Regions from separate parts of the Sphingomonas sp. PL20 genome, predicted to be linked through region 1. Evidence: predicted binding sites of a transcription regulator. Region 1 holds the regulator's gene; the other holds the start of a gene.
What was found. Region 1 encodes LexA, which represses DNA repair genes until DNA is damaged. Its sites were predicted from a motif close to GTTCCNCNCTTGTTCT; they were not measured.
Positions count from the first base shown of each region.

Region 2: the regulator LexA is predicted to act here: its motif matches at 9,931-9,946, upstream of H4W01_RS03215 (ribonucleoside-diphosphate reductase subunit alpha).

Region 1 covers NZ_JAGINH010000002.1:1,058,797-1,070,770, reverse strand. The annotation lists gene H4W01_RS05070 (sensor histidine kinase) at 171-1,226, shown strand; gene H4W01_RS05065 (molybdopterin molybdotransferase MoeA) at 1,258-2,442, shown strand; gene lexA (transcriptional repressor LexA) at 2,514-3,185, shown strand; gene H4W01_RS05055 (hypothetical protein) at 3,359-4,189, shown strand; gene H4W01_RS05050 (ComEC/Rec2 family competence protein) at 4,227-6,437, opposite strand; gene gltX (glutamate--tRNA ligase) at 6,481-7,953, shown strand; gene H4W01_RS05040 (citrate synthase) at 7,974-9,260, shown strand; gene H4W01_RS05035 (hypothetical protein) at 9,257-9,451, shown strand; gene H4W01_RS05030 (protoglobin domain-containing protein) at 9,483-10,982, opposite strand; gene H4W01_RS05025 (sensor histidine kinase) at 11,123-11,974, opposite strand, start outside.
Region 2 covers NZ_JAGINH010000002.1:643,114-655,087, forward strand. The annotation lists gene H4W01_RS03155 (DsbA family protein) at 1-420, shown strand, start outside; gene H4W01_RS03160 (ABC transporter ATP-binding protein) at 482-1,408, shown strand; gene H4W01_RS03165 (ABC transporter permease) at 1,575-2,336, shown strand; gene H4W01_RS03170 (SDR family oxidoreductase) at 2,437-3,498, shown strand; partial or broken gene H4W01_RS03175 (NaeI family type II restriction endonuclease) at 3,523-3,738, opposite strand; gene H4W01_RS03180 (HNH endonuclease) at 3,772-4,416, opposite strand; gene H4W01_RS22770 (hypothetical protein) at 4,420-4,590, shown strand; gene H4W01_RS03185 (hypothetical protein) at 4,718-4,990, opposite strand; gene H4W01_RS03190 (hypothetical protein) at 5,100-5,327, opposite strand; gene H4W01_RS03195 (ribonucleotide-diphosphate reductase subunit beta) at 5,498-6,562, opposite strand; gene H4W01_RS03200 (hypothetical protein) at 6,626-6,826, opposite strand; gene H4W01_RS03205 (DUF2171 domain-containing protein) at 6,951-7,211, shown strand; gene H4W01_RS03210 (endonuclease domain-containing protein) at 7,345-7,743, opposite strand; gene H4W01_RS03215 (ribonucleoside-diphosphate reductase subunit alpha) at 7,886-9,817, opposite strand; gene H4W01_RS03220 (sensor histidine kinase) at 10,220-11,593, opposite strand; gene H4W01_RS03225 (response regulator) at 11,733-11,974, opposite strand, start outside.

The sequences.
Region 1 (11,974 bases):
ATTGCCACACGACTGTGGTTTCCGTGCAACTACCCCGGCGCGCGCGCGCGCCGTTCGCGCATTTGCGACACGGTCATACGATGGCGTAGGATGCGCGACGGTAGCGGGCGGAGTATCCGAATCTTGATCGAGAATACTGCGCGGCCCTGAGGGAATTGGTATCTGACCGAATGAATGACCTACGACCGAACCTGCTGGAACGTTTGCCGCTCCTGACCGATCGCCCGATCCTTGCCTATGTTTTCGCGGCGCTGTCGGCTGTTCTGGCCGGGCTCTTGCGTAGTGCGCTGAACCCGTATTTCCCGCCGGGATTTCCGTTTCTCACCTTCTTTCCGGCGGTCATTATCTCCGCCTTTCTCTGGGGTCGCGGGCCCGGCGTGCTGTCGGCCATTCTGTGCGGGCTCATCGCCTGGTACTTTTTCATCGCGCCGCTGTTCAGTTTTCAGATCGGAGCGCCCACCGCGACGGCCTTGCTCTTTTATATCGGCGTCGTCGCGGTCGATATTGCGCTGGTCGATATGATGCAAAAGGCCAATGCCCGGCTGCGCGAAGAACGCGAGCGCACGCGCGAATTGGCGGCCCAGCGGCTCGATCTGGTCGAGCGCAGCGATGTGCTGTTCAACGAATTGCAACATCGTGTGTCGAACAATCTGATGATGGTTGCGGCCTTGCTCAGCGTCCAGCGTCGCGCCCTTACCGATGCGGGCGCGCGGCAGATTCTCGACAACGCCGTCCACCGCGTCCAGCTGATCGGCCGGATCCAGCGCCAGCTCTATGATGTGAGCGGTGGCCAGGTCGCGCTGGATCGGTTCGTAACCGATTTGGTCGCCGATCTCGCCGAAGCCGGCGGCAAGCCCGGCATTGCGTGCCGGGTCGATGCGCAAGCGGACATGGTGCTCGATCCCAATGCGCTGATCCCGCTCGCCTTGATCCTGGCGGAAGCGGTGGCGAATGCGTTCGAACACGGCTTTGCCGACCGCGAAACCGGGCAGATCGACATCCGTGTTAAAAGCGCCGACGGCCTGTTGAACCTCTCCGTCACCGACAATGGCGTGGGCTTGCCGACCGACTTTGACATCACGCTTCCGACCAGTCTCGGGCTGACGATCGCGACGACACTGGCCCGGCAGCTTGGCGGCACGTTCGACGTGCAGCGCGGCGATGCGGGCGGCACGATCACGCGTTTGACGATGGCAAGCGCGACGCCCCGCCTGGCGGCGCGCTGATTCCCCCGCTTACACCTTTGAAAGCTGCCTTATGCCCGCTCCCCTGATGTCCGTGTCCGAAGCGCAAGAGCGCCTGTTCGCGCTGGGCACCGCAGTGGCGACGGAAACGGTGCCTTTGGCGGCGGCGGCGGGTCGCTGGCTGGCGAGCGACGTCTGTGCGCTGCGCACGCAGCCTTATGCCGACCTGTCGGCGATGGATGGCTATGCGGTACGGTTCGACGATTTGCCGGGCCCGCTGCGCGTGATTGGCGAGAGCGCCGCCGGGCGACCCTTTGACGGGACGTGCGGCGCGCGGGAGGCCGTGCGCATCTTCACCGGTGCGGCGCTCCCGTCCGGAGCCGATAGCGTGCTGGTCCAGGAAGAGGCGGCCCGCGACGGCGACAGCCTTACCCTGTCCGGCGACGGACCGGTGCGCGGCGGCAATATCCGTCGCAAGGGGCTCGATTTCACCAGCGGCGAGTTGCTCATCGCCAAGGGCGAGCGGCTGACGGCAGCGCGTCTCTCGCTGGCGGCGATCGCCGGGCACGGCGCGCTGACGGTCGCGCGGCGGTTGCGCGTCGCGGTGGTCGCGAGCGGTGACGAACTGGTCGCCCCGGGGGCGAGCGGTGCCCCCGAGGCCTTGCCCGAATCCAACAGCGTGATGCTGGCGGCGTTGCTGGCCGACTTACCGGTCGACATCCTCCCGCTCGGTATCCTGCCCGATCGACTCGATGCCATCGCCGCCGCCTTTGCTGCGGTGGACGCCGACATTCTCGTCACCACCGGGGGCGCTTCGGTCGGCGACCATGACCTGATCCGCCCGGCGCTGGAGGCGGCGGGCGGGACGATCGATTTCTGGCGGATCGCGCTGCGGCCCGGCAAGCCGATGCTGGCGGGGCGCTTGCGCGGGATGACGGTACTGGGCCTGCCCGGCAACCCGGTGTCGGCCTTCGTCACGGCGACGGTGTTCCTGCGCCCGCTGATCGCGCATCTGAGCGGCGCGCGCGCGGCCGTGCCGGTCTTACGCACCGCCATACTGGGCGCGGCCCTGCCCGCCAATGACCGGCGGCAGGATTATCTCCGGGCGCAAACCCGCGATGGGCGCGTGTATGTGGCACAGCGCCAGGACTCCTCGTTGCTGCGGACCCTTGCCGAGGCGGATTGCCTGATCGCGCGCGCGCCGCATGCGCCAGCGGCCGGAGCGGGCGACTCGGTGGAAATCCTCGCGCTCCCCTAAAGCCCACGCTTGACGCGCGATTTTTCGTTCCGTATAGGTTCGCAGTCTGTTCCGACGAAAGGGCCCGAGCGATGCTAACGCGCAAGCAGCATGAGCTGATCTGCTTCATCAACGACCGGCTTGATGAAACCGGCGTGTCGCCCTCGTTCGAGGAAATGAAGGAAGCGCTCGACCTCAAATCCAAATCGGGCGTCCACCGCCTGATCAGCGCGCTCGAGGAACGCCAGTTTATCCGCCGCCTGCCCAATCGCGCACGCGCGCTCGAAGTGCTTAAAATGCCCGAGCGCGGCAGCAACACGCCGACCAAGACCACCGCTGCGCCCGCCGCCAACGTTCGCGCAATGCCCGAGCCTGCCAATGACGTGATCGAAATCCCGCTGCACGGCCGCATCGCCGCCGGTGTGCCGATCGAGGCATTCGAAGGTGCTTCGATGCTCGCCGTCCCCGCCGCTTTGCTCGGCAGTGGCGAGCATTATGCGCTGGAGGTCGCCGGGGATTCGATGGTCGAAGCCGGGATTTTGGATGGCGATTATGCGCTGATCAAGCGCCAGGAAGTGGCGCGCGACGGCGAGATCGTCGTGGCGCTGATCGAAGACAGCGAAGCGACGCTCAAATTCTTCCGCCGCGAAGGCGCGATGATCCGGCTCGACCCGGCGAACCGGGCGTATGACCCGCAGCGTTATGCGCCCGCGCAAGTGCGCGTGCAGGGCAAGCTGGCCGGGATTTTGCGGCGGTACGACTGAGGGAGAAGTAGACAGTCGCCGAGCGCTACCGAAACACAGCGCTATGTAGAAAAGTTTGACGTCGATTCTGGCGATGGCCAGCAATCTTAAACGGTGCGAACGCTTTTTGTTCGTGCCGGCATTGTCTAACCACAGACCATAGGTCAGGTATCTGTCTTTGCGGGAGACAGCCGATGCTATTGCCTTTGATCGCTTTAATCTCGGCGGTCCCCGGTCAGGATGCGGGCAGGCCTCCATCTGCCGTTCCGGGATCAACCGCGCCTTCCCCAACCGCGCCTTCCAACGAGCAGCGCATCGCGCACGCGTCCAACACCGGGAGGCTAATTTACGGTTTCGATCGTGCGGCCTGGGTCAGCACCGATGCGCTGATGGCCGCAGTCCCGAAAGATCAACTGACCGGCGTGGGCGGATATGTCGTCGAAGTGTCCGACGAGCAAACCTTGCACGTGACCTACTACCGCGGGAGCAATGCAACCGCCCAGGCCTTTTTCGTCGCCGATGTTCGTGGCGGAAAGGTGGTGCGTCAGGAACAATTGCCCCAACCGGTAGCGCTCACCCCGTCGCAAGCCTTCCTCGCGCACGCACGCGAGATAGCGGTCGAACGCGCGAAGGCGCAAAAGTACGAACCGTGCACGCCAGCACCGTTCAATACGGTCGTGCTACCGTCGCCCAATGGGGGGCCAGTCGCGGTCTACTTGCTGACGGCCCAGCAGGATGCCGCCACCTACGTGATGGGAGGCAACTATCGCGTCGTCGTTGCGCCGGACGGACACGTGCTGTCTTCCCGTCCGTTTAATGTCAGTTGTCTCGCGATGAAGCCCCCCAAACTGCCACCGGGTGCAACAGCAGAAGGCTTCATGACCACGCATTTGCTGGACCCAGTTCCGACCGAGATCCATGTTTTTACCTCCTACAATCTGCATATGCCGCTGTTCGTGGGGACTGCGCCCAAAACGGTCTGGGTGGTGAAAGGTAGCTCCATCACGCTGGCGCCAATCAAATAGAAGGCCGCAGCGCCGCGCCACCAGCTAACGAACGCCCTCAGCGGTGGCGAGCCTCATTCCCTTTGCGGAACCGCGACAGCTTCGATGATACCGGAATCGTCACCCACGGATGCCGGTCGCCCGCATGACGGACGGTCCGCACCGAGGCCGTGCCCAGCGCGATCGCCACGCCGCCGCTGCGCGCCAGCGTCGCGCGATCAAGCCGCAGCCAGCGCGGTGCGCAGCGGCGCGGCAGGCGGCGTTCGCTGATGACGATGTCAGCGCTGGCGCACGCCGCAACCAACGCGGGCGCGGGGACGAGGTAGGCGCTGCGCGTCGCGAGGATGCGCCAGTCGCGGTCGCCCGCGCGGCGCGTCATCAGGCACAGGTCGCGGCTGCAGCGCGCCTCGGGTTGCTCCGACATCAGCACCGGCAAATCCTCGATCCCGCCATTCTCGGCCAGCATATCGGCGGTGTAATCCCCGGTACGGTCGCGCAGCAGCGCCAGATCGCCGTGCCCGGTGCGGATCGCGACGTGGCGACCATCGCCCGTCACCAGCACATCGGGCGCGGGCGTCAGCAGCGCCCACAGCGCGCCCGCCGCCAGCGGCAAGAGCCCCAACCGCCGCCAGCGCGTGCGCCATAAAGCCAGCCACAGACCACCCACCACCATCAGGGCGTAAGCCGCGCCCGGCATGGCGGGTAGCGGCGCGACCGATCCCGGAACGGCGGCGGTGGTGTGCGCGATCCACAGCAACAGATCGAGCGACCGCGCCGTCGCCCACCAGAACGGTGCTCCCGCGCCGATGCAATCGAACAGCAATGCCAGCGCTTCCAGCGGCATCGTCACGAAGGTGGTCAGCGGGATCGCCACGATATTGGCGACCGCGCCGTACACCCCGGCTTTCTGAAAGTGGAATAGCGAAATCGGCAGCAGCGCCAGTTCCACGACAAGGCCCGTCAACAATAAGGACGCCAGTTCGCGCGCGAGCTTCGCCAGCCGCGATTGCTCGCGCGGGCCGAACCAGCCGCGCACCGTCGGATGTTCGTTAAGCGCGATAATCGAAGCGACGGCGGCGAAGGACAATTGGAAGCTCGGCCCCGCCAGCGCCTCGGGATAGAGCAGCAACACGACCACCGCGCCCGCCGCGACCAGCCGCAGCGTCAACGCCTCGCGCCCCAGCGCCAGCGCGACGAGCACGAACAGCGCAGCGACGCAGGAGCGGATCGTCGGCACCTCGGCCCCGGTCAGCAGCGTGTAGCCGATCGCCGCGAGCGCCCCCGCCCCCGCTGCGATCAGCGGCAAGCGCCAGCGCAAGGCCAGCCACGGGCTGAGCGCGAGCAGCCGCATGACCAGCACCATCACCGCGCCGACCGCCGCCGTAATGTGCAAGCCGCTGACCGAGAGCAGATGCGCAAGGCCCGAACGACGCATCGCGTCATTGTCGGCCATCGGGATGCTGCCCTGGTCACCTGTTGCCAGCGCGGCGGCAATGCCTCCAGCCCCGCCCCCGCCCGCTTGCGCTTGAATATGCTGCGACAATCGTACGCGCAGCCCCGCTTCCGCCGCCGTGCCGCCGCCAGCGATGATGCGGATCGGCGCGAAGCCGCGCCCGGTCGCGCCGATGCCATCGAACCAGGCAGTGCGGGCGTAATCATAGGCACCGGGCACGGCAGGTTCGGGCGGCGGCATCAACCGCGCCGACAGCAACAACGTCGCCCCCGGCACCAGCCCGACTGGAACATCGGCCTCGGTCAGATTGACCCGAAGATGTGCAGGCAGCGTCGGCAATGGCTGGGGCGGCCCGCGCCGCTCGGGCACCGCCAGCACCCGGATCGGCGCGAGCCGCACGCGCACAAGACCCCGCGCCACCAGCGGCTCGACTCGTTCGACCCGCGCGGTGAAGGTCGCGATCGTCGGGCGGGCAAGCACACCCGCCGCGACTCGCTCCGAGCGGCTCCAGATCATTGCCAGCCCAAGCAAGACGCAAAACCCGCCCACCGCGACCACCCGCGCCGCCCGCCCATGTCGCGCAAACGCCACGCCGCCAAGCGCCACCGCCAGTGCAAGACATGCCGCCGCCCGCCACGCCGCCGGGTCGGGCAGCACGAACCACAAAGCGATCCCTGCGCCCAAGGCGACCGGCACCCACAAGGCCAGTTGGTCGCGCTCCGCCTCCAGCCACCGCTCGAGTCGGGCATTGACGGCGGCAAACCCCCGAAGCACGCCGATTTGAAGCGCGGGAAGGTGCGTGCTAGGGGCGCTCAAGGCTGAACCGGCCATCCATCCTTAAGTCTGGGAGTATGCGCGATTGAGCGCAATATCTGATCCCGCCACGGCCCCCGCCGTCGGCGCCACCACCACCCCCAATGACGCCACGGTCGTCACCCGGTTCGCACCGTCGCCGACCGGCTTCCTGCACATTGGCGGGGCGCGTACCGCCTTGTTCAACTGGCTCTACGCGCGTCACCATGGCGGCAAGTTCCTGCTGCGCATCGAAGATACCGATCGTGCGCGCTCGACCCAGCCCGCGATCGACGCGATTCTGACATCGATGCGCTGGCTCGGGCTCGACTGGGACGGCGAGGAAGTCTTCCAATTTTCGCGCGCCGCACGCCATGCCGAGGTCGCCTATCAATTGCTGGCGGCCGGCCAGGCATATAAATGCTTCGCCACCGCCGAAGAACTGACCGAGATGCGCGAGGCGCAGAAGGCGGCGGGCAAGCCGATGCGCTATGACGGCCGCTGGCGCGACCGGTCGCCTGAGGAAGCGCCCGAGGGCGCGCCGTTCGTCGTGCGGCTGAAGGCCCCGCGCGAGGGTGCCACCACGATCGAGGACCGCGTCCAGGGCAGCGTTACCGTGCAGAATGCCGAGCTCGACGATTTCGTGCTGCTGCGTTCGGACGGCACGCCGACCTATATGCTGGCGGTGGTGGTCGACGATCACGACATGGGCGTGACGCACATCATCCGCGGCGACGACCATCTCAACAACGCCTTCCGTCAGCTTCCCATCATGCGCGCGATGAACGCGATCGAGGGCGGCTGGCCCGACCCGGTCTATGCGCACATCCCGCTGATCCACGGGTCGGACGGCGCGAAAATGTCCAAGCGCCACGGCGCGGTCGGCGTGGAATTCTATCGCGACGAACTGGGCATTCTGCCCGAGGCGCTGGAAAATTATCTGCTGCGGCTCGGCTGGGGGCATGGCGATGATGAAGTCATCAGCCGCGACCAGGCGATCGCATGGTTCGATCTCGACGGCGTTGGCAAATCGCCCGCGCGGTTCGATTTGAAGAAACTCGAAAATTTGAACGGTCAGTATATTCGACAGGCCGACGATGCGCGCCTGGCCGAGTTGGTGGCACCGCGACTCGAGATCACGCCGAACGCCGAACAGCTCGATCTTCTGCGTCGCAGCATGGCCTCGCTGAAACCGCGCGCAGCCAATCTCAATGAATTGGCCAGCGGTGCTGCCTTTCTTTTTCGCACGCGCCCGCTTGCGATGGACCATGATGCGACAGCGCTGCTGTCGGGTTCTGCCCCAGCATTGCTCGCGCAGGTGCACGCGGCGCTTGACGCGGTCGAAGACTGGGATACGGAGGCGCTCGAAGCTGCGGTTCGGCAGGTCGCCGACGATGCAGGGGTCAAGCTCGGTCAAGTCGCGCAACCGCTGCGCGCCGCACTGACCGGACGCAAGACCTCGCCTGGGATCTTCGACGTGCTCGACTTGCTCGGGCGCGAAGAGAGCCTGGGGCGTATCGCCGACCAGATGGCCGCATAGACGTCACGAAAGGACGACCGATGACTGACACTGTCAAGCTGAACGCCGCAGACAAGGATCTCGATTTGAAGGTCCTGCACGGTAGCGTGGGTCCAGACGTGATCGATATTCGAAAGCTGTATGCCCAGACCGGGATGTTCACATACGATCCGGGCTTCACCTCGACCGCAAGCTGCGATTCGGCGATCACCTACATCGACGGCGACGAAGGCGTGCTGCTGCACCGCGGTTACCCGATCGGGCAATTGGCCGAACAGTCGAGCTTCATGGAGGTGTGCCATCTCCTGCTGAACGGCGAGTTGCCGACCAAGGACGAGCTCGACAAGTTCACCTACACGATCAGCCGCCACACGATGCTGCACGAACAGCTCGCAACCTTCTATCGCGGCTTCCGGCGCGATGCGCATCCGATGGCGATCATGTGCGGTGTCGTCGGCGCGCTGTCGGCCTTCTATCAGGATTCGGCCGACATCACCGATCCGCAGCAGCGCATGATCGCGAGCCATCGCCTGATTGCCAAGATGCCGACGATCGCCGCGATGGCGTATAAATATTCGATCGGCCAGCCGTTCATGCACCCCAAGAACGAGCTGAGCTACACCGGCAACTTCCTGCGCATGACCTTCGGCGTTCCGGCCGAGGAATATGTCGTCGATCCGGTGATCGAAAAGGCGATGGACCGCATCTTCATCCTCCACGCCGACCATGAGCAGAACGCCTCGACCTCGACCGTGCGCCTTGCCGGCTCGTCGGGTGCCAATCCGTTCGCGTGCATCGCGGCGGGCATCGCCTGCCTGTGGGGCCCGGCGCATGGCGGTGCCAACGAAGCCGCGCTCAACATGCTGCGCGAAATCGGCACGGTCGACCGCATCCCCGAATATATCGCGCGCGCCAAGGACAAGAACGATCCGTTCCGCCTGATGGGCTTTGGCCACCGCGTGTACAAGAATTACGATCCGCGCGCGACCGTGATGCAGCAGACTGTGCGCGAAGTGTTCGCCGCGATGAAGGTGTCGGACCCCGTGTTCGACGTCGCGCTGAAGCTCGAGGAAATGGCGCTGAGCGACCCGTATTTCATCGACAAGAAGCTGTTCCCGAACGTTGACTTCTACTCGGGCGTCATCCTCTCGGCGATTGGTTTCCCGACGACGATGTTCACCGCCCTGTTCGCGCTGGCGCGCACCGTCGGCTGGGTCGCGCAGTGGAATGAAATGATCGCCGATCCGGAGCAGAAGATCGGCCGTCCGCGTCAGCTCTACACCGGCCCGACGCAGCGCGATTACGTCGCGCTCGACGCCCGTTCGTGAACCCGGTGAAGGCGCTCGCCCTTGTGGCGGGCGTCATCCTACTGGCCTTCGGGGTGCTGTTCGCGGGCCAGGGCCTTGGCCTTATCATGTGGCCCGCATCGAGCCCCATGCTCGCCAAGGGCGAATGGGCGGTCTACGGCGCGCTGATCGCGCTGGCGGGTGGCGCGCTGCTGTGGTGGTCGCGGCGCTGAGCGCCCGACCACCCGCAGACCGCTGCGGTGGTTACTGAACCGACGCGCTACCGGCAGCATTGACCGCACGGCCATTGGCGCGCGCCGACCGCCGAGGCGCGGCGGACCCAGCCGGAGCAGCGGCGCTTCCCGTCTTGAACCGCTCGGTCTGCTGCGCCAGCGATCCAACTTCGCTGGTAAGATTGCGCGCGGCGGCCGACGTTTGCTCGACCATCGCGGCGTTCTGCTGCGTAGTACGGTCCATCGAACTGATCGCCGCCGAGATTTCGCTCAGAGCCGAAGATTGCGCCACGGCATCGTCGGCCATCGAGCCCAACAGATCATGGACCTTTGCCACATCGCCGGAGATGTCGGTCAGCGACGTGTCGACGTTTTTCACGGCATTGACGGCGGTGCCAATGTCGGCCTGCGTCACGGTCAACTGATCGCGCGCGCGCTTCGCCTCTTCCTCGGCACGCATCGCCAGCGCGGACACCAGATCAGCCACAACCGCGAAGCCACGCCCCGAATCGCCGGCGCGTCCCGCTTCGACGGCGGCGTTCATCGCGAGAACGCGCGTTTGGAACGCGATCTTGTCGAGGCCTTCGATCACCGAATCGATGCCCTTGGCACTCTCACCGACGCGGATCATGGCTTGGACGGCCTGGTCCGCGGTCGCGCGGCCATTGGCCACGGTGTCGGTCGCCTGTTGCGCGCGGTTGACCGTCTCGGCGGTCGCGGCGGCGGTTGCCTTCAGCCTGGAATCGATCTGCACCAGCGATGCCGACGTTTCCTCGAGGCTGGCGGCGGTGCCCTCGGTCCGGCGCGCCAGATCTTCCGAAGCGTGGGCAATTTCCGAGGAACCGGTCCGGATGCCGGCGCTGCTCGCCATCACGCTGCCGATCAAACCGCGCAGCGAGGTAAGTGCTTGATTAAAGCTGGTTTCAATTGCAGCAAAGGCAGGCGGCATGTTCGCAACGTCGCGGCTCAAATCGCCATCGGCCAGCGCGGCCAGGGCCTGCGACAGGCTTTCGATCGCCTTGTTGCGTTCGACTTGTGCCTCTTCGAAATAGATCGAGACCGACAATTCCATGTCGAGCAAGGCCGCTTTGACGATCGCGCTGCTCGCATCGGCGGCGCTCGGCCCGCGGAAGAACGACAACAGGCGCCGCCACGGCGACAGATGCCGCGCAATGCCACGGAGCAAATTTTCGAGGACCAACCCGTAAGCGCCGATATACCAGCGCGGTTCGAGGCCGATATGGGCGTGGATCGCGCCAATCCGGCGAACGCTGGCATGAAATTCCTGATCGAACGCACCCGTCGCAATACGAAGCCAGTGGCTTTCCTGCGCACGCTTGGCATGCGCCATATGCTGATCGTCGCGGAAGAAGGCGGCGGTTTCCGGGGTTCTGCGCGCGCTGTGATAGAAGCGGTCCAGTGCAGGGCTGAGTAAAGTCCGAACTAATGGCTGAAGCTCCGCCAGAACAGCACGTTGGGTTTCATCGATCGCCATGAAATCCAGGCGCGTTTGAACTTCCTTGTCGATCATACGTCACTGTCCCGATGTCTTGGAGCGTCCGCCCCCCATCGCTTTATAGACTGTGAGGTTGCTGCAGCGGCTCCCGCCACGGGCATTTTTTGACGATCTTATGCGCCTACGATCGTGGCGCTTGGACAGCAGCCGAAGTCTTAGATGCGCTCGGGCAATGTAAACACAAACCGCGCGCCTTGCCCGGGGGCGGAATCCACGGTCACGTCGCCACCCATCGCGCGCGCCAGCCGCCGCGCGATGTAGAGCCCCAGCCCGCTGCCGCCAACCTCGCGTGGATCGACCCGCTCGAACTTTTCGAAAATGCGCGCCTGATCCTCCAGCGCGATGCCCTTCCCCTGATCGGCGACGATCACCGCCGCGACCGTTCCTTCCCGTTCGGCGCGCACCCAGACCATGCCATCGGGCGGCGAATAGCGGACCGCATTGCCGATCAGATTGACCAGCACTTGTAGCGCACGGCGGAATTCGCCGGTTGCCGCCAGCGTCTCGCCCAGCGACGGGCGGTCGATCCGCACCTTCGCCTCGGATGCCCGGACCTGGAGCAACCCCGCCGCGCGGCGCGCGACATCCGCGAGATCGATGGCTTCCTTGGCCACCACGAAATCGGGTCGTTCGATCGCCTGGAGATCCACCAGATCGTCGACCAGCCCCATCAAATGCCGCCCGGCGCTGGCAATGTCGGCGGCGTAATCGGCGTAATCCTGCCGCAACGGGCCTTCCGACTGGGCATGAATGCTGTCGGCATTGGCGATGATACGGTCGAGCGGCCCACGCAGCGCCTGATCCAGCCGCATCGCAAAGGCGGTGGTCACCGCATCCGGAGCAACAGGCGGCGCGGGCGCGGTTATTGTTGTCGCCGGGTCGCCGTCCAGCGCATAGGCCGCGCCGACAAAGCCCGAAAAAGCGCCATTGGCGTCGGTCCGCGGCGTGGCGGCAAGGCGCACGCGGTGCCCGCTGGCGCGGATCGTCGCGACTTGATCGTCGAAGCG
Region 2 (11,974 bases), 420 kb from region 1:
TGCGGTTATTGCCGGGCGAGCCTGCCCGCGATTGCGACGTTGCTGAAGAGCGACCCCAAGATCCGCATCGTTTACCGCGAATTCCCGATCCTCGCGCAAAGCAGCGTCGATGCCGCGCGGATGAGCCTGGCGGCCGCCGACCAGGGCAAGTTCCAGCAATTCCACGATGCGCTCTATGCCGGCGGCCAAGTGTCGCCACAGAGCATCGCGGCAGCGGCAAAGGCTGCGGGTGTGGATCAGGCGCGCGCGGCGGCCTTTGCCCCCAAGGCGGACGCCGAAATCGCGCAAAATCAAACGATCGCGCGTGCGCTCGGGCTGACCGGCACGCCAAGCTGGGTGATCGGCAGCAAGGTCGTCTCGTCCGCCTTGCCGCTGGACGAGTTGCAGAAGGCCGTCGCCGAGGCGCGCGCGGGGAAATAACCGCCGACCGCTTGTTGCAGCGCAGCGGGCCCCTTACCTAGCGCGCAGGAACGGGGGCTTCATGGACGTTGTTTTATCGGTTGCCGGGGTCTCGAAGGTCTATGCCTCGGGCCAGCGCGCGCTCGAGCCAGTCAATCTCGATATTCGGCGTGGTGAAATCTTCGCGCTGCTCGGGCCCAACGGTGCGGGCAAGACGACGCTGATCTCGATCATCTGCGGCATCGTCACGCCCTCCACCGGCACTGTCACCGTGCTGGGGCATGACGCGCAGAAGGATTTCCGCAGCGCACGCCGCGCGATCGGGCTGGTGCCGCAGGAATTGTCGGTCGACATGTTCGAGACGGTGCTCGCCACCGTCAAGTTCAGTCGCCGCCTGTTCGGCCGCGCGCCCGACAATGCCTATGTCGAGCAAGTGCTGCGCGACCTGTCGCTGTGGGACAAGCGCGACGCCAAGATCCGCGAACTGTCGGGCGGCATGAAGCGGCGCGTGCTGATCGCCAAGGCGCTGAGCCACGAACCCGACATCCTGTTCCTCGACGAACCCACCGCCGGGGTCGACGTCGCGCTGCGCCGCGATATGTGGAAACTCGTCCACCGCCTGCGCGCCAAGGGCACCACCATCATCCTGACCACGCATTATATCGAAGAGGCCGAGGAAATGGCCGACCGCGTCGGCGTGATCGACAAGGGCCGCATCATCCTGGTCGAGGATAAGGCCGCGCTGATGAAGAAGCTCGGCAAGCGCCGCATGGCGATCACCTTGCAGACCCCGATGGCCGCTGTGCCGTCGGCGTTGGAGGGCTGGTCGATCGCGCTTGATGATGAGGGCAAGACGCTGGTCTACACCTTCGATTCCGAAAACGAGCATATCCCGATCCTGCTCGCCAAGCTGGGGGAACTCGGCATCGGCTATAGCGATCTCGAAACGCATAAGAGCTCGCTCGAGGACATTTTCGTTGACCTCGTCGAGCGGAAGGACGCGGCATGAGCGACCCAGTAGACGTGTTTTCCGTTCGTGCTGAGCCTGTCGAAGCACCGCTCGCCACCAGCGCGACGGTCGTTGCGGGGAATGCTTCGACAAGCTCAGCACGAACGGTTGTGGGGAGGGTAGGCGCGTGAGCAATTTGAGCGCCGCCGCAAGCAAGGCTCCCGCGATCAACCTCCACGGCATCTGGGCGATCTACCGCTTTGAGATGGCGCGCGCGCTGCGGACCTTGTGGCAGAGCCTGGTCACCCCGGTCATCACCACCTCGCTCTATTTCGTCGTGTTCGGCGGCGCGATCGGCTCCAAGATCAGCACGGTCGGCGGCGTTGGCTATGGCAGCTTCATCGTGCCCGGCCTCATCATGCTGTCGCTGCTGACGCAGAGCATCTCCAATGCCTCGATCGGCATCTATTTCCCCAAATTCACCGGCACGGTGTTCGAGTTGCTGTCGGCCCCGGTGTCGGCGATGGAGATGGTGGTCGGCTATGTCGGCGCGGCGGCGACCAAGTCGATCGTGCTCGGCCTCATCATCCTGGCGACGGCGGCCTTGTTCGTGCCGCTGCAGATCGTCCACCCCTTTGCGATGCTCGCCTTTCTGGTGCTGACCAGCGTGGCATTCAGCCTGTTCGGCTTCATCATCGGGGTGTGGGCCAAGGGGTTCGAACAGCTATCGTTCGTGCCCGCTTTGCTCATCACCCCGCTCACCTTCCTCGGCGGGGCGTTCTACTCGATCGACATGCTGCCGCAGCCGTGGCGCACCGTCAGCCTGTTCAACCCGGTCGTGTATCTGGTCAGCGGCTTTCGCTGGGCGTTCTTCGACAAGGGCGATGTGTCGGTGGGCGTGAGCCTCGGCGTGACGGCGGTGTTCCTGCTCGCCTGTCTCGGCGTGATCTCGTGGATCTTCAAGACCGGCTGGCGGATGAAGAACTGACCGCGCGAATGATCCCGGACGGAACAATGCGGCGCGCGCTGCGCTAACCCCGCACCGGGCGCGCTCGCCGTGCCTGTTTCCAAATCTTTCGGAGACAATGATGACCAAGACGGCATTGGTAGTGGGCGCGAGCGGGATTGTCGGCAGCGCGACGGCGACCTTGCTGGTCGATCATGGCTGGCGCGTATACGGCCTCGCGCGGCGTCCAACACAGCAGGACGGTGTGCTCCCGGTCGCGGCGGACTTGCAAGATGCGGCCGCGACGCAGGCGGCACTGGCCGATCTGCGCCCCGATGCGGTGTTCATCACCACCTGGCTGCGGCAGGATAGCGAGGCCGAGAACATCCGCGTCAACGCCGCGATGGTGCGCCATCTGCTGGATGCGCTGCGTGGTGCCACCGGGCCGCGCCACGTCGCCTTGGTCACCGGGCTCAAACATTATCTCGGGCCGTTCGAGGCCTATGGCAAAGGCGCGCTGCCGCAGACGCCGTTCCGCGAGGAGCAGGGGCGGCTCGACGTCGACAATTTCTATTATGCACAGGAAGACGAAGTGTTCGCCGCCGCCGCGCGCGACGGCTTCACCTGGAGCGTGCATCGCCCGCATACGGTGATCGGCAAGGCCGTCGGCAATGCCATGAACATGGGCACGACGCTGGCGGTCTATGCGACGCTGTGCCGTGAACTCGGGCGACCGTTCCGCTTTCCGGGCTCCGCTGTGCAATGGAACTCGCTGACCGACATGACCGACGCCCGCCAGCTCGCGCGGCAATTGCTGTGGGCGGCGGAGACCCCGGCGGCGGCCAATCAGGACTTCAACATCGTCAATGGCGACGTCTTCCGCTGGAGCTGGATGTGGGCGCGGATCGCGGACTGGTTCGGTCTCGAACCCGCACCGTTCGACGGCACGGTGCTGCCGCTGGAACAGCAAATGGCGGACGATGCGGCGGTATGGCGCAGCATTGCGGAGCGCGATGGGCTGGCCGAACCCGATTTGGCGCGGCTGGCCTCGCCCTGGCATACCGATGCCGATCTCGGGCGGCCGATCGAAGTCGTCACCGACATGTCGAAGAGCCGGCGAATGGGGTTTCTGGTTTATCAGCCGACCGACGACGCGTTCTTCGACCTGTTCCGCGAGTTGCGCGCGGAGCGGTTGATTCCGTGAGGGTTGGGGCGGGCAGCGCGCAAGCTAATCGATATGTCCCGCAGCTTTCAGGATGCGATGGTGGTCGTCGGATTTCGAATGAACGGACAGAAATTCTCGAAATCCGAACCGCAAGCCCAGTTGGTGCATCAGCGCGCGATCGGTCTCCGAATATAAAATTGCGATTCCTTTAGGGGCGAGCAGGTCGCGTGCACCACCATTTCGGCGGATACGCTTCATAAAGTCATCTTGCTGGGCAACTGCGGCAAAACTCGCAAGCGCACCATATGAAAGCTAATGTTTATATATATTGTCTCTATGCCATTTTAGGAAATTAGGGTGTGGCCTATGAGCTGCGACTCTCGGAGCGGTTGCACGCTGGCTTGCCTGAAGGAAGCTTCGGACGCCCTCTAGGTCATTTACGTGACGAGAGATCGTTATGGTAAGATCATCATTTAACGAGATCAAGCCGCGGTCGAACATCCAATGCGCAGTTCCTGATAATGCCAAACCATTTGCTATGGCGTCGGGGCCGCCGTGTTCGACAGGCCTGATATGAGCGGCTTCTACTTCGGCTCGGCCCCCGCCGTTAATTAGTTTAAGGCCTGAGAAAGCGCACCTGGAGTCATACGCATCAAGAACATTTCTACGAAAGGCGCGGTCGCGTATCGCGCGCGAGGTGACTATATCAATTCTTGATCGTTCTACTTCATAGATGAATGGGGTTCTATTATCTAGAACTCGGTTTGAGGTTTCGTCGATTGAAACGTCGCCAGTTCGCGGAAGTAAGCCAGTCCCATCTGATAGCCCGCGTTCGATAATACGATTGAAATCTTGATCGGAAATTGGGCGCACCGATGACTGCTTGCCACCGGATTGGGTGCCGTCAGGTTTCAACAATGCTCGTTCGAGTGGGCCTGTGCCGTCACTGAAGGGCACGTGGTGATCGAACTCAAGGAAACTTCCCGGTTCAATCAGAGCGACATGTCTGGCTGGATCGTCTGGGTCGGCGATCAACCCTTGAATCTTGGCGGCAGCAAAATAGCCTCTTTTGCCGCCACGTCGCGATTCAAGGAAAATAACCCAATCACCTACCAACTCTCTGGCTCGTGATAGGTATAGCTTCGACGGAAACTGATAACGCGACGTTGGATCGTCCGCATAGTCAGAATCGGAACGATATATGAAAACTCCTTTCGTCATATCACTTTCATATTGTAGTTCAGTATCTTATAATAAATCATGCATCTTGCGGTAAAACGCGGATGAAAATGGACTGAACGTCAATCATTGGTCCTTCTTTGTCATCTCGGGTTTCTTCTTTGAACATTCCACAGGCATTGTCCAAAATTGTCTGAGCGTTTAGTCCTCTTCCTCTTGCAAGGTGCAGCAAGTTCACGATCAGATCTGATATCGCATCGCGCGCTGTGTCGACACCCGTCTTGGCGACGAAATCGGTTACGGCAGCCAAGGCAAGCTCGGCTCGGTCTGCATTGGATATCTCATTCATCATCGCGGAGGCTCACTTTCTGCGAAAGTATTTGCCAGGAGGCGGATATTCGAAAGGTTACGGGCCAGTACCTCATGCAGAACCGACCACCTTCAACCCGGCATATCCTCGCTTAAGCGGCGTGCTTGCGGGATTTAAGCGGTATTACCAGCCGCGCGTTCTTGAACCATTCGTCGCTTAGTTCAGGTGCAGCGTCGGGATTGCCCGAGATCTGAGCGGCGATGTCCGCGTCAGTCAACGAGTCGAGTTGAGCCAAATTCTCCGGCGTCGCCCACGCTTTGGCGGCGGCGAGCGCTTCCTCATGCGATACCCGAACGGTATTTTCGGACTTCCCGGTCATTGGCTTTCCTGACGTTGATGTTTCGTCGAACAGGATAATTCAGTCAGAATGCTATTACTGGCGCTATGGCACGGGCAAAGCCCGTGCCGTCGGTCGGCGCTGTAGCGCCGCCGGCCGGTCGCGCCTCAAGGCGGGGATTAGCTTGGCGCTAATCCCACGCCCGGCGCGACTTACTCCGCCGCCACCCCAGCGCGCGAGAACATATCCCCACCCTCGCCCGCATCCTCATTCGCCACGGCAGCGCCCGCCCCGGCCTTCGCCTTCTGGCGCTTGTCGAAGCCGTCCCACACTTCGTTCCAGTTGCCGCGCGTTGCGGCCTTGGAATATTCGGTGGCGCGCTGTTCGAAGAAGTTGGCGTGCTCCACGCCGTTGAGCATCGGCGCGAGCCAGGGGAGGGGGTGTTCGTCGATCATGTAGATCGGCTTCATGCCCAATTGCCCCAGCCGCCAATCGGCGATGTAGCGGATGTACTTCTTGATCTCCTTGGGCGTCATGCCGTTGACCGGCCCCATTTCAAAGGCGAGGTCGATGAAGCTGTCCTCCAGCCGCACGGTGTGCTGGCACATGTCCATAATGTCGCTGCGCACCGATTTGGTGAGGCAGTCGCGTTCCTTGGTGAAGGTGTGGAACAGCTTGATGATGCCCTCGCAATGCAGCGATTCATCGCGGATCGACCAGGTGACGATTTGCCCCATGCCCTTCATCTTGTTGAAGCGCGGGAAGTTCATCAGCATGGCGAAGCTGGCGAAGAGCTGCAGCCCCTCGGTAAAGCCGCCGAACATGGCGAGCGTCTTGGCGATGTCCTCGTCCGAATCGACGCCGAAGGTCTGCAGATAATCGTGCTTGTCCTTCATCTCGCTATATTCGAGGAAGGCGCCATATTCGCTCTCGGGCATGCCGATCGTGTCGAGCAAATGGCTGTAGGCGGCGATGTGCACCGTCTCCATGTTGCTGAACGCCGCCAGCATCATCTTGATTTCGGTGGGCTTGAAGATGCGGCCATATTTCTCGTGATAGCAATCCTGCACCTCGACATCGGCCTGGGTGAAGAAGCGGAAGATCTGCGTCAGCAGGTTGCGCTCATGGTCGCTGAGCTTCTGCGCCCAGTCGCGGCAATCCTCGCCCAACGGCACTTCCTCGGGCATCCAGTGGATTTGCTGCTGGCGCTTCCAGAAATCGAACGCCCAGGGGTATTCGAACGGCTTGTACTGCTTGCGGGCTTCGGTGAGGGACATGGGGTACTCCGGTACGTTCGATTTTGAGGGGTTACAGCTTTGAAATTTTAGAAAGGGATGAGGTCACGCCGCCAGACTCCAGCGCCACATCGCGGTCGCCGACATGGCGAGCGCGGCGCCGAGCGCGAGGCCCATCGTGCCGATCATGCGGAAGGCATAGACGCGGCCCTCGCTCCCTGGACGCAGAAGCGCGAGCAGCAGCGCAAGGCCGATCGCGGTGAACAGCGCCGAGACGGCATACATGATGGCGATCGACGCGGTCACCGGCGAATCCGCCGCTCGACATAGACTGTGCGTGTGCGGGATGATCGGATCATACAATCCTCCTTGCATCCAAAGCGCTAGGCGTGCGTTGGAGACTCGCAACCGTAACGAAGGAGCTACCCAAATGGTCGACGCATCGCAAATCAAGGAACATGCCGAAGTCATCGGCGCCGATGGCGTCCATGTCGGCACGGTCGACCACGTCCAGGGCGGCCGCATCAAGCTGACCAAGAAGGATTCGGGCGCGCTGATCAACGAAGGGCACGGGAGCCATGAAGGGCATCACCACTTCATCTCGCTCGGCCTGGTCGCCGATGTCGAGAACGGCGTGGTCCGCCTGAGCGCGAACGCCGACGTCGCCGTGACGTTCGAAGAAGAGAAGTAAGTCAGACTCCCTCTCCCCTTGTGGGAGAGGAGTTTCGGGTCGGTCATGCCCCCGGCATGACCTGAACAGCGCGGGGCGCTGTTCCCCCGAAACTGGGCCCGCGCCGCAGGCGTGGGTAGGGTGAGGGGGCTGCTCAGGCATGAGTGGCCCCTTTCAGCGTGTGGGGCAGGTGATCCGCGATCGCCGCGATGACGCCGTCGATATTGGTCATGACGTCATTGTTCCAGAAACGCAGCACGCGGTAGCCCTCGGCTTCGATAAAGCGCGTGCGCGCCTCGTCCGAGGTCACGCTGTGCGCATGGGTGGCACCGTCAATCTCGATCACCAGCCGTGCCGCGTGCGAACAGAAATCGGCATGATACGGACCAAGCGGCACCTGGAAGCGGAACTTCGCCTCCGGGAAAGCAGAGCGAAGCGCGCGGCGCATGTGCTTTTCGGGCTCGGTTGCGTTGCGGCGAAGGTCGCGCGAACGGAACGGCGTGAGCGCGGGCAATAGCTGGCGCTTGGTCAGGCCGTCCGCATTCCCCCTCACCCTTCCCACCCGCCTTGCGGGCGGGCCCCTTCCCTCTCCCACAAGGGGAGAGGGAGTTGGACTCTCATTTCCCTCTCCCCTTGTGGGAGAGGGAGGGAGGCCCGCAGGGCCGGAAGGGTGAGGGGGATTTACGCGAGACACCTCACTGGCACGCCAGGCATTCATCGTAATCGGTCGTCGCAAATTCATATTGCGGCTTTTCGATCGTGTTGTCCGCCTCGACGCCGCCCGCGAAACCGGCGCGCTGCACCGATTTGGAGCGGAGATAGTAAAGCGACTTGATGCCCAATTCCCAAGCGCGGAAGTGCAGCATCAGCAGATCCCACTTCTCGACATCGGCCGGGATGAACAGGTTGAGGCTGGTCGACTGGTCGATGAACGGCGTGCGATCGGCCTGGAGCTCGATCAGCCAGCGCTGGTCGATCTCGAAGCTGGTCTTGAAACAGTCCTTCTCCTCCTGGTCGAGGAAGTCGAGATGCTGCACCGATCCGCCTTGCTCGAGAATCGAATTCCACACCGCATCGCTGTTCTTCGATTTCTCGTTGAGCAGCTTTTCGAGATAGGGGTTCTTGATCGAGAAGGAGCCCGACAGCGTCTTGTGGGTGTAGATATTGGCCGGGATCGGCTCGATGCACGCCGACGTACCGCCGCAAATGATGCTGATCGACGCGGTCGGCGCGATCGCCATCTTGCAGCTGAAGCGCTCCATCACGCCCATGTCGGCGGCGTCGGGGCAGGGCCCGCGCTCGGTCGCCAGATGCATTGAGGCTTCGTCGACCTGAGCCTTGATGTGCTTGAACATGCGCAGGTTCCACGATTTGGCCATCGCGCCTTCGAACGGCAGCCCGCGCGCCTGCAGGAAGGAGTGGAAGCCCATCACGCCGAGGCCGACCGAACGCTCGCGCATCGCCGAATAGGCCGCGCGCTCCATGCCCGGCTCGGCACGGTCGATGAAATCCTGCAGGACGTTGTCGAGGAAGCGCATCACGTCCTCGATAAAGCCCTTTTCGTCCTTCCACTGGTCCCAGGTTTCCAGGTTGAGCGACGACAGGCAGCACACTGCGGTGCGTTCGTGACCGAGATGATCCTTGCCCGTCGGCAGCGTGATTTCGCTGCACAGGTTCGAGGTCGAGACCTTGAGCCCGAGGTCGCGGTGATGCTTGGGCATGCCCTTGTTCACATGGTCAGCAAAGACGATGTACGGCTCGCCGGTGGCAAGCCGCGTTTCGACCAGCTTCTGGAACAGGCTGCGCGCATCGACGGTGGCGCGCGCCGAGCCATCCTTGGGGCTGGTCAGCGTCCATTCGCTGCCGCTGCGCACCGCTTCCATGAACGCGTCGGTGATCAGCACGCCGTGGTGCAGGTTGAGCGCCTTGCGGTTGAAATCGCCCGAGGGTTTGCGGATTTCGAGGAATTCCTCAATCTCGGGGTGCGACACGTCGAGATAGCAGGCCGCCGAGCCACGGCGCAGCGAGCCTTGGCTGATGGCGAGCGTCAGCGAATCCATCACGCGCACGAACGGAATGATGCCGCTGGTCTTGCCGTTGAGGCCGACCGGCTCGCCAATGCCGCGGACATTGCCCCAATAGGTACCGATGCCGCCGCCGCGCGACGCCAGCCAGACATTCTCGTTCCAGGTATCGACGATGCCGCCCAGGCTGTCGGGCACCGAATTGAGAAAGCACGAGATCGGCAGACCGCGCCCGGTGCCGCCATTGGACAGAACCGGCGTCGCCGGCATGAACCACAGCCGCGAGATATAGCCGTAGAGGCGCTGCGCATGGGCGGCGTCATCGGCATAAGCCGAGGCCACGCGCACGAACAGATCCTGGAAATTCTCGCCGGGCAGCAGATAGCGGTCGCGCAGCGTTTCCTTGCCGAAATCGGTCAGCAGCGCATCGCGCGAATGGTCGACCTCGACCGGATAGAGCTGCGCCTTCACTTCCTTGGAATCGCCGCGCGCGGAGAGCTTGCGCTGAGCCCCGCTGGTGTCTTCGACTGGAGCGCTTGCCAGTGCCTCGATTGCGTCCGTAGCCATGTCCGTACTCGCTTCCCCGGTATTCCGAAAATCCATCTGCCGCGTCCCTGCCAACTCGTTCAAAACTCTGCGATCAGGGTCAGCCGCGTTCCCGATCCGTTCGAATCGGCGGGCGAACCCCAATACTACCATGTCGCGGGCGACCTGCGAGAACAAAAGTAGACCTGTCCCATGCGTGCAACACGGGTCGGGCCGTCTCCGCAATATGGGGTTGCGGCTTGTGTTCTACCAGCTCTTGGGTTCGCCCCCGAACTCAACCCCTACAGATTGTGCCGGATCACGCGAGCACGCAATACCGTAAATGACGAATTAAAGACTCCGTTCGTCGCTATTTTGAGTCGGTTCGCAGCAGGGCCGTTCCGGTCCTACCGCGCGACGCGCGGTCAAAGCTGGCCTTGCCGAAAGGCAAGAGACCGAAGCGGGAACGTGACAATTTTTTCAGACGTTGGCGGATGGTGCCGTCGGCAGCGTAACGATCGCGGCGAGACCACCGAGCGATGCCGATTCGAGCGTCAGCGTTCCGCCATAGAGCATGGCCAGTTCGCTCGCGATCGACAGGCCAAAGCCGTGGCCGTCGCCGCGTTCGTCGAGGCGTTGGCCCGCCGCGAGCGCGGCGGCGCGGGCTTCGGGCGGGATGCCCGCGCCATCATCCTCCACGCTCAGCCGCACGAATCGACCATCGGCGGTGCGCGCGGCGGTGACGGCGATGCGGCTGGCCGCCCAGCGCCAGCCATTGTCGAGCAAATTGCCGAGCAACTCGTCCAGATCCTGCCGGTCGACCGCGACGGTCAAGGCCGGGTCGATGGCCACTCTCGCCGTGACCGGCCGATCGGCATGAATGCGCGCCAGCGCGTCGGCCAGATCGGCCAGCACCGGAGCGAGTGGGGTCGCCACCCGCATCGCCCCGCCGGGGGTCGCAGCGCGCGCGCGACCGAGATGGTGGCGGACCGCGCGATCGATGCGGGCGACTTGCGCGCTGAGTGCGCCATCGGGGTCATGCGGCGGCAGCGCGAGCGCGAGCGTGGCGAGCGGCGTTTTCAGCCCGTGCGCGAGATTGGCGACATGGCCGCGCGCATTGGCGAGCGCGGCGGCATTTTCGGCGAGCAGCGCGTTGATCTCATGGGCAAGCGGGGCGAGCTCGGTCGGCTGCGTGTCGGGCAGCGCGGTTGCGGCACCGCTGCGGATCGCGGCCAGGCTCTCGCGCATCTTGGCGAGCGGGCGCAGGCCGATGCGGAGCTGAACCAGCGTGGCGACCGCGAGCGCGCCACCGAGCAGCAGCAGCGACCCGAGCAACGGCACCATCGCCGCACGCAAGGGACGATCGACGATCGCGCGCGGGGCAGAGGCGGTGATGCGCACCGGTCCACCGGGCGTGGCCAGCGTAAGACTGCGCGCGTGGCGCGGACCGTGGCGATCGCGCCAGTCGAGCGCACGGATGTGGGCATCGCGCCACTCGGCCAAGGCGGGCGGGTCAAAGCGTGGCCCGGGGGGCGGGTGCATCGCGTCGAGATCGGGCGGAGCGGGGGAGGCGATGGTCTTGCCTTGCGCATCGATCCGCCAGCCCCAGCCGCCGTGCGGGTCGTCATAGGGCGCGGCCAGCACCAGGCGGCCACGCTCGACCGAGCCGTCCGGCCGTATCGCCTGCGCCAGCACCGCGATTTGCGCGTCGAGGCGTTGGTCAAGCCCGTGCATCACGAAGCGGTCAAGCACGGCCCCGATGGCAAAGGCGGCAAAGGCCAGCGCGGCAAGCGTGGCGAGCAGGGCGGTGACCAGCAAGCGGCCGTAGAGCGAGCGGGGGAGGAGGGTTCGCATCATGCGTCGCAGGTCCACCCCGGCGCATGCCGGGGCCCAGTCGCGAGCGGCGTTTGGCTAATGCGCCGTGTGATGCCGTGGGTCCCCACGACTGGGCCCCGGCGTTCGCCGGGGTGGAGCAAGAGGATTGATGGCAGCCTCATCCCTCCACCACCCGATATCCCCGCCCGCGCACGGTTTCGATCAGCGCGGCCCCGATCTTCTTGCGCAAGCGGCCGACGATCACTTCGAGCGAGTTGGAATCGGGATCGGCATCGCCTTCATAGACATGGTCGAGCAAGTCGAGCCGGTCGACCACCACGCCCTTGCGCAGCATCAATGTCGACAGCACGCGCCATTCGAGCGCGGTCAATCGCAAGGGCAGGCCGTCCAGCTCGACCT